Planctopirus limnophila DSM 3776: one gene and its partner. Each later gene encodes a partner of the first gene's protein in a complex. Links are inferred from orthologs where the notes say so. Each region holds a gene or a part of one and is shown on either strand. Other genes may lie near its edges.

Region 1 (8,012 bases):
CCCATCCCGATGCTTACGTCAATGATGCCCGCTGGCTGGCTGGTGGTCACACACTGTTGCTGAATGGTCAATGGCTCTGCAATCCCGCAGAAGTCCCGGAATTCAGCGATGAATCTGTGGGAATCGTCGATGGAGAAATCGCCTGGCTAGTTTGCGATCCACTCGAAGCCACCTTGCTACTCGATCATCACCTCGACGAATCGCTCGTCCGGCTGGCTCAATCTCGCAAGCGAGTCGTCTCACCCGGAAAGATCCTGCGAAGACCATGGAATCTGGTCAATGAGAATGAGCAGCAGATCTGTGAGGATCATGCCTTCCGACAATCATCCTCAAGTGAACTGAAAGCTCATCCAAACCAGACCTTCACAATCGTGGGGCCAACGCAAGCGCTGTGGGTTCATGAATCTGCCAAAGTCGATCCTTTTGTCGTCTTCGATACGACGGGTGGCCCCATTTACATCGACCGCGATGCCGTCATTCAGGCGTTTACCCGTATGGAAGGCCCCTGTTATGTTGGCCCGGGGACTCAACTTTTCCGTACGAACCTCCGCGCGGGTACCAGTTTTGGCCCCATGTGCCGGGTGGGTGGAGAGATCGAGAATTCCGTCTTCCAAGGCTTCTCGAACAAGTACCACGATGGCTTTCTGGGCCACAGCTATGTCGGCTCGTGGGTGAATCTGGGGGCCATTACGACCAATAGCGACTTGAAAAACGATTACTCGAATGTCTCCGTCCCCATTGGTGGCACATCGATCGCAACGGGTGAGAAAAAGGTGGGCTGCTTTCTTGCCGACCACGTGAAAACGGGTCTGGGGAGCATGTTCAATACGGGAAGTGCCGTGGGCGTGATGAGTATGATTCTCCCGGCGGGCGAACTCCTCCCCAAACATATTCCCTCGTTTACCCGATTCTGGCACGGAGAGATCGAAGAGCTATCCAGCATCGAACCCCTGCTCGAAACGGCAGCCATTGCCATGAGCCGTCGTGGCGTAGAGTTTTCGATCGCTCAGGAAAGAATGCTTCGATCTGTCTGGCATGCCACGAAACCCGAACGCCAGAAAGCCCTGGCACGCCAGTCGTCTCGATCAATCGAAACTTCCAGACAGAACCAATAGAGCGATATTCCATCGAATCGAGAGCAATGAACACCTGACTCGGATTCGTCGATTAAGAGTAATTTGTGTGCCATGCTTGCGGCTTCGAGCAAGCATGCTTGACTGAACCCAACGCTCTATTGATTTCTGGGATTTGTCGACTCGTCATGATGAGAATGTGTTCGCACGCACCAACAAGTCCCCATCCAACCTAAATCGGGGTCTTGAAGCCCATCGCGCGAATGGCACACCAGCCTTTGCGGGCCTCATAAATTTGAAATGCCCCCGAAATCAGCAGGGCAATCCCGGTACAGACCATCGCAATCACCGCCAGTCCGGCAATGGCCACACCCAGGCAGACCAGTCCGCCAATCGTACAAACAATACCGCCAATCATGCGGACCCGGCGTCCCTTCTGATCGATGTTGCACTGCATGGGATGACCTCACTTTCTCTTTGTTCGCAGCAAAATCGTGGCAGATGATCAAAATTCGTTATGCGATTTCGCGGGATATCTGCCAAGCTGTGCTTGATGCCACTGAGAATTCACACCAATGCCGCAGTTCATTGCAGGAGTTCCCCATGATCCACCGCTTTGCTGGCCTGTCTGTCTCTTTGGGAATCGCTTTTTTCATTATACACGCGGTCTCCCCACTTCTTGCCGAAGATCCATCACCAGCCGTCAGTTCTCAGAAAACAGCCCGTCCGAACATCCTTTTCATTATCGCTGATGATCTGAATAACTCTCTGGGATGCTATGGTCATCCTCTTGTCAAAACGCCTCACATCGATCGACTCGCTCAGCAATCAGTTCGCTTCGACAAAGCCTACTGCACCTTTCCTTTATGCGGCCCCAGTCGCAATTCCATTCTGACGGGTCTGTACCCCAACTCGACCGGTATTCTGCAGAACTCGCAGATCTTCCGGCAATCGATCCCTCAGCACTCCAGTCTCCCCGAACAGTTTCGCAAGGCTGGGTATTTCTCCGCTCGAATTGGCAAACTTTATCACTACAACGTTCCGACATCGATCGGGACGGATGGTCATGACGACCCGGCTTCGTGGGAACTGAAAATCAATCCCGCAGGGATCGATCACCTGCAGGAAGAAGACAAGATTCACACTCTCACACCCCGGCAATTTGGTGGCACACTGAGTTGGTATGCATCCCCCGGCAAGGATCTCGAACATACCGATGGCAAGGTCGCCACCGAAGCCGAACTTTTACTCAAACGTTTTGCTCAGCATCCGCAGCAGCCGTTCTTTCTGGCAGTTGGCTTCTATCGCCCACACACACCATTCGTGGCTCCTGCCGAACCTTATTTCGGTTGGTATGATCGACCTCAAATGCCTTTGATCCCCGGCATCCAGGAAGATCAACTCGATATCCCGAAGCCGGCACTGGCCAGTGCCAAGAAAGAGCAGGATCAACTTACCGATCCCATGCGGCAGGAAATCCTGCAAGCCTATTTTGCCAGCATCAGCTTCATGGATGCCCAGGTGGGGCGAGTCCTGGCCTCGCTGAAAGAGAATGGCCTCGCCGACAACACGATTGTCGTTTTCACCAGTGATCATGGCTATCACCTCGGGGAGCATGGTCTCTGGCAGAAGCAAAGTCTGTTCGAAGAAAGTGCCCGAGTCCCACTGCTGATTTCTGCTCCCGGAATCTCCAAGGCTGGCCAGGTGGTTACAGAACCCGTTTCTCAAGTGGATCTTTATCCAACTTTGGCAAAGCTGGCGAACATTCCCACTCCCGCCAGTCTGCAAGGCCAATCGCTGGTTTCGTTGCTGACTGATCCGCAGGCCAAAGGTCGCGGCTGGGCGTTGACTCAGGTCATGCGGAATCAAGGAAATCCCAATCGTGCGGGAGCCGCAGCCAAAAAGGGAACCGCTGCGTCAGTTCCTCAACCACAGCCCACCAGCAATCGGTTTTTTGGCTACAGCCTGAGAACCGACAAGTACCGCTACACGGAATGGGATGATGGCCAGCGGGGTCGTGAGTTGTACGATCACTTGGCGGACCCCAAAGAGTTGAATAACCTGGCCGAAAAACCTGAATACGCCGCCAAAATCACCGAGCTTTCGGCTCTCTTGAAAGAGGCGGTTGGCAAGTCACTTCCTCCGGGTGGCGTCACTCCCGAAGTCTCTGACAAGGACTGGCCTCCCGTTCTGGCACCTCTGCGAGATTAGTCCTGCTCCGCCTCGTTTAAGAGGTGTTTGGCAGATCTCAAAGTTTACAGAGAACAGAGAGCATGTGCTCTGCATATAGACCGATCACCACGACTTGGAACAGTAGTCGATGATCCGCACCAGTTCCTGCTTCAATTGCGGCCGGGAGACAATGCGATCGACAAAGCCATGCTTCAGCAGGAACTCGCTGGTCTGAAAATCATCAGGAAGTTCAATTTTGCAGGTTGCTTTGACCACACGCGGGCCGGCAAAACCAATCAGGGCCTTGGGCTCAGCAATGGTAATATCACCGAGCGAAGCAAAACTGGCAGCCACACCACCCATCGTCGGGTTCGTCAGCACGGAGATAAACAATCCACCCGCTTCGTGATAGCGAGCGAGTGCCGCAGAGACTTTACCCATTTGCATCAAAGAGACAATCCCTTCATGCATACGGGCGCCGCCACCAGAGCCGGAAACAATCACCAGTGGCAGTTTTAATTCGGTGGCCTTCTCGACCGCACGCGTCAGCTTTTCGCCGACCACTGATCCCATCGACCCCATGATGAAAGCAGAATCTGTCGTGGCAAAGACCAATGGTCGGCCACGCATATAACCTCGGCCCACCGTACAGGCATCGCGCATGCCCGTTTTCTTCTGCTCGGCCTTCAGTCGCTCGTGATAGGGCCGTGAATCGACAAAGCCCAGAACATCCTTGGGGGCCAACTCACTGAACCACTCTTCAAAACTGTCTTCATCCAGCAGTTGGGCAATGCGTTCAGCCGTCGGAACATAAAAATGGTGGTCGCATTCGGGGCAAAGGTGGAAATTCTTCTCCACCTGCTTGCGAAAGACGGTCGCCTTACACGATTCACATTGAATCCACAGACCGTCAGGGACGCCCCGCTTAGGTCGCATCTGGCCATTGGAAGTGATTGCGTCCAAGGGTGCGCCGGTGCTCATTGATGATCCTTACCCCAGTAAGCCCTGACAAATTAATCTGCTCAGGATACTGACTGTTGAATTTCGATGTCCAGGGTATCGCTTGTTCCGATGATCTCACAGGAACACGGTTTTCGTACGTTGACTGTCGGCGGAAATGTCCTTTGGCCACAGACTTTCATGCGTGGCAGTATAACGAAAACGGGAAATTTTGCCGAGAGTACACGACAGGTCGTGAACAAACCGGGATCAATTTTTTTCACGGCAATGCTGGAAATGCCTCAGCCTGATATCCACGCACTTAAATGGTCTGCGATTCTGTCACTGCTGTCACTGCTGTCACTGAGTTGGAATTGGCAACAGATGACTGCCCCATCCAGCCACTGAAAATTGACCAGCGACTGGCCATCCGTGGTGCCGGGATCGTGTTGCAGATTGTTAATAATTCGCAGTGGCAATGATCAACTTCTGCCACTTTAACTGTCGACAGCTCATGGCCAGATTCGCCCAGGGAACTGGTAGATTTCTGCAATTCGGGAGCAGTCTGAGACGATGAATTTCCCTTCTCAGGAGCTTCCAGAATCATCGTTTCGGCTGGCGACAGAAACTCCCGCACATAGCGAATCAGCGGATCATCGGCCATAATGATCAATCCCAGATACCGTCTGGTGGCCTTTTTCAAGATCGTGGCGACACGCTGGCGCACATCATCGCCAGCTTCTCCTTCGGGAGGCGATTCCACATCCAGAAAGGCACCTTTCGAACAGAATCGGCGTCCATACTTCCGCTCGATTTCTGACCTCTGCAGGCCTTCCCACAATCCCAGCGACTGATTGGCCAGCAAAGGTGTAGCAACAATTGGAAAACCCAATTGAGTGGCCAGGATCTGGGCAGCTTCGAAAGCGGGCCCGGAGTCTGACGAGTAAATCGCCCCGACAGCCAGATCTTTGGTGACCAGTTCGTGAAGAAAAGTTCCCGTCGCAGCGACTTGCTCAATCCCTCGGGGAGAAAGCGAAACATCGAGCCCACCAACAACACGCATTTGTGAACACAATTCCGTTGCCCCTGGTTGCACCAGAACAACGTGTGAACAGCGAGACATATGCCTCAACACTCCAAAGAAGAAGATGCCAACTGCTCCAGTTGCCTCATGGCAATGGCATAATCGCTGACATCAAAAATTGCACTTCCTGCAACAAACAGGCGTGCCCCCGCAGCTGATGCTGCAGCAATCGTCGTCGTTCCTATCCCGCCATCAATCGAAAGCCGGACATGTGGTGCGAGCCGGCTTCGCAAAGCGCGAACTTTATCAAGCACCTCGGGCATAAATTTCTGACCGCCAAACCCGGGCTGCACACTCATCACCAGAACCAGATCGCATTGATCAAGCCATGGCTCGAGGTGCGAAAGTGGTGTATGCGGGTTAATCGCCAGACCAGCATGCGCACCCCCTGCACGAATTCTCTGGAGAATCTCGGCAGGCTCTGGTGCCGCTTCAATATGAACTGTGATGGCGTCACATCCGGCGGCTAAGTACTCATCCACATACTTTTCCGGATGAGCAATCATCAGGTGTGCGTCAAAGAACAAGGACGTTCTCTTGCGGACACTGGCAATCAGCATGGCTCCATACGACAGATTGGGAACAAAGTTCCCGTCCATCACATCCCAGTGCAGCAGATGTGCATGGGCCTCTTCCAACCGACTGACTTCTGTCGCGAGATCTGCAAAATCGACTTTGAGCATTGACGGAGCGATCACAGGGATCTGGCTACCCAATGCCGCATCAAGTCGAGAAGGATTCGGAACCATACAGTACCTGAGGACAAACCATCATTGGCTGTCGGAAACCAGACCTGCATCATTTTTTCGATGCAGACTGGCTAAATCATCCACGGATTCCAAAGAAACCGTCAGACCGACAGGGCCGAGGACATATCCTCAGCCAGAGATTCTGATCATTGAACTCGCGCTCATCGACCAGTGAAGAGTAAAAAATGACCACCAGAGCCATCCGCCCTGGTGGTCATCATCATCCAATTAGAGCTTGGCAACCTTGGCAATGAGGTCGGCTGTCCGGTTGGAATAGCCAAACTCGTTGTCGTACCAGCTCAGAATCTTGATCATCCGCTTCTGGAGAACCATGGTCCAGGGAGCGTCGAAAATCGAGCTGTGAGCATTACCAATCACATCGCTCGAAACGATGGGATCGGTGTTGTACTGCAGAATTCCCTTCAGCGGGCCTTCGGCAGCAGCTTTCACAGCAGCATTCACTTCATCAACAGTCACGTCCTTGCCAAGTTCGGCGACCAGGTCGGTAATGCTGCCGCAAGGCACAGGGACTCGCAGCGAAATCCCGGTCAGCTTGCCATTGAGTTCTGGCAGAACTTCACCGACGGCCTTAGCGGCACCGGTCGATGTGGGGATAATATTCACGGCGGCAGCTCGTGAGCGATGAATGTTATCGTGCAACTGGTCAGCGAGACGCTGGTCGTTGGTGTAGGCGTGGCAAGTGGTCATCAAACCCTTGACGATGCCAAAGTTTTCGTGCAGCACCTTCGCCACGGGAGCCAGGCAGTTGGTGGTGCAACTGGCATTCGAGATGCACTTGTGCTCGGGAGTGAGCTGATTGTCGTTGACGCCCACCACGACGGTCAGGTCAGGTGTATCCTTGGCAGGTGCAGAAAGAATGACCTTGCGGGCACCAGCTTCCAGATGGCTGTCGTAACCAGGCTTTCCATCCTTCGCACGAGCAGTGAAGAAACCAGTCGACTCGAGAGCGATCTCGACGCCCATTGCCTTCCAGGGAAGCTGGCGGGGATCGCGTTCAGCGACCACTTTGACCTTCTTGCCGTTGACGACGATTGAGTCGCCATCGACTTCCACAGTTCCAGGGAATCGGCCATGAACGCTGTCGTACTTCAGGAGCATAGCGAGAGAATCAGGCTTACCCAGGTCGTTGACGGCGACAATTTCAAATTCTTCCGGGCGGGCTGCCATTGCACGAAATGCGACACGCCCAATACGTCCAAAACCGTTGATGCCAACCTTCACCGGGGCCACAAGCACACTCCTCAACTGAAGTACAGTCTGGACATGTCTCAACAACGAAGTCGGACAGTTCGCAGACGATCTTTCTTATGCGTCGAAGAGTATACGGCTGCGCAATGCCGTCAACAAGGTGCTGACACAACGCATCCACCATCACCAATGCGATAACTGCTTCTCACCATCTCGACGTCAATTCCACACAGCCTCAACAGGCCGCGCAAGTTCAAGTTCACCGACTCGATGAATTTTCTCATAAGGAAACATTATGGCATTGAAAGTCGATAACATTCCACGCGATATTGTCAGGGTAATCGTGTAAAGAAGTTCGATCCTGCCGTGTTATCAGCCATTGGTGTGGCCACTGCCTTCATGGATCGTTGATTGTCCTTGGAATGAATACGGAGTGATCATCATGGCGACCACGGGAACATGCGGCAGCGAATCGCCTCAACAGGTGATGGAATCCATCGTGAATCTCTTTGCTCAGCATGGCGATTCCAATTATGGCAAAGAGGCCGTTACTCAGCGTGAGCATGCCCTGCAAGCTGCTCACTTCGCCAGAAGCTTCAATGCTCCCGAGTCTGTGGTCGTTGCGGCTTTGCTGCACGATGTCGGCCATCTCCTGCACGATCTTCCCGAAGATGCACCAGATCATGGTGTCGACGATATGCATGAAACGTTGGCTTTTCAGTGGATGGAACCCCGCTTCATTGAAGCGGTTACTCAACCCGCCTGCCTGCATGTCCAGGCGAAAAG
Region 2 (5,311 bases), 760 kb from region 1 along the record:
TCAAGCCGGCCACGTACCCTCCCTTGAACCCGGCGTCGATATTGACCACGGTGACGTTGGCAGCACAACTGTTGAGCATCGAGAGCACGGCTGCCAGACCTCCAAAATTGGCTCCGTAGCCGACACTCGTCGGGACAGCAATCACAGGGACTGCCACCCAGCCAGCCACTGCCGAAGGCAAAGCGGCCTCCATCCCAGCGACCACCACCACCACAGCAGCCTGTCGCAAGCGGGGCAATTCCGCCAGCAATCGCTGCGGTCCTGCGACTCCCACATCGCAGATTAACTCCACCGGCGCCCCGAGCCAGCGAGCCGTTTCAGCAGCTTCTTCCGCGACCGGGCGGTCGCTCGTCCCGGCAGTGACCACACAGACGGTTCGCTCATGCCGTGGCAGGCTTCCCAGTGAAACCGTGCGGGCCAGGCTGTTGACAGTCGCCGCAGGAAATGCCATCAGCAATGCTTCGGCCTGATCCGGCGTCAATCGAGTCGCCAATGCCGGCTGCTGGGATCTGGCCAAAAGCTCAAAAGCTTCGACGATCTGATCAGGCCGCTTGCCTGGCCCATAGATCACCTCGGGAACACCGCAGCGCGAATATCGGCCCAGATCGAGCCTCAGTTCACCGCCGGTATGTAATCGCCAGGCATCGAGGAGTGGCAATTGCGCTTTGAGATCATCATCACTCAAGTCACCATTTCGCCACGTGGATAACAGCTCCCACAGACTTTTTTCCTGGGGAAGAAGCGACGACTGGCTTTGATGAACAGATACTTCTAATGGATCAGAATCTGCGGATGGATTCCGAGGCGAATTGTGCATGGTTATTCACCTCGTTCAATCGTTACTCAACCATTTGTTCGAAGATGAATGGCAAAAAAGACGTTAGCCGAGTTGCAGGATGTACCTCGACTTTGCCAATCGATGGTTGTCGTACTTTACCCCAACTGGTGCATTCTCATGCACCCTACATGTGCATGCACCCTACACACGAAACTAGACTGTGAAGAACTCGGCAGCATCCTGATAAAATGACGGGTCGAGTGTCTTCAGCTTGCCGACGGCATCCTGCAGTGCGACGTCCACAATCGATGTTCCCTGCAGAGCCACCATCCGGCCAAACTTCTTCGCGATGACCAGTCGCCCGGCTCCCACACCCAGACGTGTTCCGAGAACACGATCATAAGCTGATGGTGTGCCACCACGCTGGAGGTGTCCGAGAATCACATGGCGGGTTTCGATTCCTGTCCGCTTTTCAATGATCGAGGCCACCAGTTCGCCGACACCACCCAGGCTGACATGCCCGAAGTCGTCGACCTTGGCATTCGATGTGACATAGCCTTCTTCTGGTGCAATCACAGCTCCTTCACTGGCGACCACGATGCCCCACATTTTGCCGGCTTCGCGACGTTTCTTGAGGACGTTGCACATGGCCTCGATATCGACCTTCATTTCCGGAACAAGAATGTAGTCTGCAGAGCCAGCCATCCCGGCTTCGCAGGCAATCCAGCCCGCGTGGCGTCCCATCGTTTCCACGACGATGATCCGCTGGTGCGATTCGGCCGTCGTCCGCAAACGATCAATCGACTCCATACAGATGTTAATCGAAGTGTCAAAACCGAAGGTCACATCGGTGCAGGAGAGATCGTTGTCGATCGTCTTGGGGCAGCCAATCGTATTGAGCTTGTGGTCGTTATAGAGTTTATTGGCCACGCCCAACGTGTCGTCACCACCAATGGCAATCAGAGCATCGAGGCCCAACCGCTCGTAACTGGCCAGCAGCTTTTTGACATCTTCTGGGTTCTTGTAAGGGTTGGTACGGGAAGAACCCAGAATGGTGCCACCCTTCCAGAGAATGTCCGCGGTATTCTCCAGCGTCAGTGGCGTGCCAATCCCGTCGATAGCACCGCGCCAGCCGCGCTGCAGGCCAATGACTTCGCCACCTGCATTGCCAATCACCCGGACTGCACCACGAATGACGGCATTCAAGCCGGGGCAATCTCCACCGCCAGTGAGAATTCCAACTTTCATACGATTTGCCTCTACTGTTGCTGTCTCTATGGCCTGCTGCAAACTCTGGAACAAAGGCTCAATCAGCTGTCACTTGTCGTTGGCTTACAGCGATGTCTATCAGATCAAAAGCGTTGGTTATCTGCCAACCAGTTCCTGCTCGACGAACGTGGTGTACATCTTGCCTTCGACAAATGCCGAGTGATTGAAGATACGCTTCAGCAGCGGAATTGTGGTTTTGACACCTTCGAGCACCAGTTCATCGAGGCAGCGCTTCATGCAGGCAATGGCTTCGAGCCTGGTAGGCTTGTGCACAATCAGCTTGCCGATCATCGAATCGTAGTACGGAGGGATGACATAGCCTTCATGGACATGGGAATCCCAGCGCACGCCCAATCCACCGGGAATACGGAGCTTCGTGATTTTCCCCGGTGATCCGCGGAAATCATTATCCGGATCTTCAGCATTGATACGCACTTCAATTGCGTGACCATTGCAGGGAACCTGCTTCTGCTTGATCCCCAGTGGTTCATTGGCAGCCACCCGGATCTGCTGCCGAATGAGGTCGATTCCCGTAACCTGCTCAGTGACTGGGTGCTCGACCTGAATACGGGCATTCACTTCAATAAAGTAGAAGTTGTTATCTTTATCGACAATAAACTCACAAGTACCGGCATTGGTGTAACCTGCCGTTTTCACGAGACGAACCGCTGCTTTGCAAAGTTCTTCTCGAACGTTGTTGGGCAAGTTGGGTGCAGGTGATTCTTCAATCATCTTCTGATGGCGGCGCTGTGTCGAACAATCGCGTTCCCACAAATGCAGCACTTCGCCATGCTGATCCGCCAGAATCTGCACTTCCACGTGGCGCGGATTCTCGATGTACTTTTCGAGGTAGACGCCTGCGTTGTTGAAGGCCTTTTCCGCTTCGAGAGCTGCCTGCTTAAGGCCTGCCTTCAAAGTGATGTCGTTACGTGCGACACGCATCCCTTTGCCACCACCACCGGCGGTCGCTTTGATCAGAACCGGATAGCCAATCTTGTTGGCAATACCAATGGCGGTTTCTTCGTCGGTAATCAGTCCATCACTGCCTGGAACGAGATTCACCTTAGCCGATTTGGCGATTTCTTTGGCAGTGACTTTATCACCCAGCTTCGCCATGGCCTCATGCGGAGGGCCGATAAACTCAATGTTGCAACTGCGGCAGACTTCGGCAAAGTGTTCGTTCTCGGAAAGAAAACCATACCCGGGATGAATCGCCTGGACATTGCCCACTTCTGCCGCACTGATGATGCGATTGATCAGCAGATAGCTGTTCGCCGATTGTGCCGGCCCGATGCAATACGCTTCGTCTGCCAGGCGAATGTAATCCGCGTGACGATCAGCCTCACTGAAAACAGCGACTGTCTGAATCCCCATTTCGCGGCAGGCACGAATGATTCGAAGAGCAATCTCGCCACGGTTGGCTACTAAAATCCGTTGAAACATGGCTGGTCGTGTCCATCAGCAAAAACTTAGGTGTCGAAACCTGATGCGATTACTTCGTTTCGAGTGGCCCTCAGTCGTTCTGACTGAGAACTGCTCTCTGACAACCCGCTCAACACAACGATTCTTGATCGATTCAGCTGACCAATTGAGCCGGGTTGAACTCTCGATATGAAGATAGACCGCGTAAGAGCCAGTTGCCTGAATGCGTCGAAACTTCCGTGTTGCACAGCTGTTCGCTCACAAACAGGCAACGTACTCCGGGCGATCCATCCTGCGGACCGAAACTATGGTCGAACACGGAACAGTGGCTGACCGTATTCCACGGGATCGCCATTCTTCACAAGCACTGCCGCAATTGTGCCGCTGACTTCCGCTGGAATCTGGTTGAAGACCTTCATCGCCTCAATAATGCACACCACAGTTTGCGGGCCCACTGTCGAACCCACATTCACGAAGGCTGGGTCTTCTGGTGTTGGTGACGTATAGAAGGTCCCCACTGTCGGGCTCTTGATATCAATCAGACCGGCTTCCGCAGCAGGTGCTGCTGAAGTGGCAACAGCAGGTGCAGCGGCTGCCGGAGCCGAGGCCACAGGCGCTGCTGGAGCAGGGAGATAGGTGGGGGCTGGAGCCGCCACGGTCACCGTGCTTGAGCCGCGGCGCAGACGAATATGCTCTGGCCCGTTCTTCAAATTGACTTCACTCAGATCATGCTTCTCCATGAGTTCAAATAACTGCTGGAGCTTCTGCAGATCGAACGGCTCGCCGCTCGCTGGTGATGCTTCGGACATCCCGAAAATTCCTCGAAGAGTTAGGACATATCAATAATGAGTGATAAGACCGGACGAATTGCGCCGGAGATCACCTGCCAAAACCCGCTTTACCTTCGTCAATCGTGCCCATCTTCGCAACTCACTCCCCTCTGTTTCACACCTCAGCGATGGCAATTCGGAGGGTTCAAGTGCCAAAACAACACAAGAATAATATACGCATGTATGGTTAAACTGCGGTTTTATCGCCTTGCCTGAAACTCTTCAAAGGATTTCGGCAGGCTCGTTAAAACTTCGTGGCCATCTTTTGTGACCAGTACGTCGTCCTCAATCCGGATTCCGCCCAGTTCCGGGAAGTAGATGCCTGGCTCCACAGTCACAATCTGGCCGACTTTCAGCTCGTCGGTTGAGATCGGGCTGAAGCGAGGATTCTCATGCACATCCAGGCCGATTCCGTGGCCCAGACCATGACCAAAGTATTTTCCATAACCGGCGTCTTCGATGACTTTGCGGGCGGCCGTATCGATTTCCTGACAACTGGCACCGGGCCGGATGAGTGCAATCGCTGCCAGTTGCGCGGCTAGCACCACTCGATAAGCCTTTTCAATCTGTGCTGGAACTTTACCAGTGGCGACCACGCGAGTGATATCACTTTTGTATCCTTTGGGAGTGCTGGCACCCCAGTCGAGCAATACGAAGCCCGCTTCGGAAAGTTGGCTGTTACCTGCCCGTGCGTGGGGTAGGGCAGCTCGAGGCCCCACGGCAATAATGGGATCAAATGCGACCTTGGCAGCACCAAATCGCCGCATCGCATGTTCCAGATCGGCTGCAATCGCCGCTTCGGTCATCTCGGGAACAAAGAGTGACTTCACAACTTCAAACCCGCGCTGAGCCATCTGCACAGCTTCGCGGGTCTCAGCGATCTCGGAGGGATCTTTGATGCAGCGCAGTTGTTCAACCAGATCTGTGGTGGGCACCAGCGTGATTGATTTCAGGCGATTGGCCCAATCCTGGTGGAGTGCGAACGAGACATGCTGAGATTCAAACCCGAGCG

The links.
Region 2: the proteins of accD (region 1) and accB are in contact, whole or in part, in a solved structure (PDB 8UXZ), measured with the Escherichia coli proteins. The link is inferred for Planctopirus limnophila DSM 3776 from one-to-one orthologs.

The regions. Positions count from the first base shown.
Region 1 is NC_014148.1:838,946-846,957, reverse strand. The notes cover bases 2,298-5,256. They hold accD (acetyl-CoA carboxylase, carboxyltransferase subunit beta), read right to left. Parts: upstream 4,227-5,256; coding sequence 3,369-4,226; downstream 2,298-3,368. Other genes in these bases: PLIM_RS22330 (histidine phosphatase family protein), read right to left, coding at 4,507-5,256; PLIM_RS03480 (sulfatase), read left to right, coding at 2,298-3,284. Also shown: PLIM_RS03490 (putative sugar nucleotidyl transferase), read left to right, coding at 1-1,115; PLIM_RS03485 (hypothetical protein), read right to left, coding at 1,306-1,530; more of PLIM_RS03480, read left to right, coding at 1,677-2,297; more of PLIM_RS22330, read right to left, coding at 5,257-5,307; rpe (ribulose-phosphate 3-epimerase), read right to left, coding at 5,313-6,017; gap (type I glyceraldehyde-3-phosphate dehydrogenase), read right to left, coding at 6,246-7,268; PLIM_RS03450 (HD domain-containing protein), read left to right, coding at 7,669-8,012.
Region 2 is NC_014148.1:77,970-83,280, forward strand. The notes cover bases 2,527-5,311. They hold accB (acetyl-CoA carboxylase biotin carboxyl carrier protein), read right to left. Parts: upstream 4,279-5,311; coding sequence 3,775-4,278; downstream 2,527-3,774. Other genes in these bases: accC (acetyl-CoA carboxylase biotin carboxylase subunit), read right to left, coding at 2,527-3,490; PLIM_RS00335 (M24 family metallopeptidase), read right to left, coding at 4,500-5,311. In the rest of the region: nickel pincer cofactor biosynthesis protein LarB, read right to left, coding at 1-817; PLIM_RS00320 (6-phosphofructokinase), read right to left, coding at 992-2,026; more of accC, read right to left, coding at 2,144-2,526. UniProt on the Escherichia coli protein: This protein is a component of the acetyl coenzyme A carboxylase complex; first, biotin carboxylase catalyzes the carboxylation of the carrier protein and then the transcarboxylase transfers the carboxyl group to form malonyl-CoA.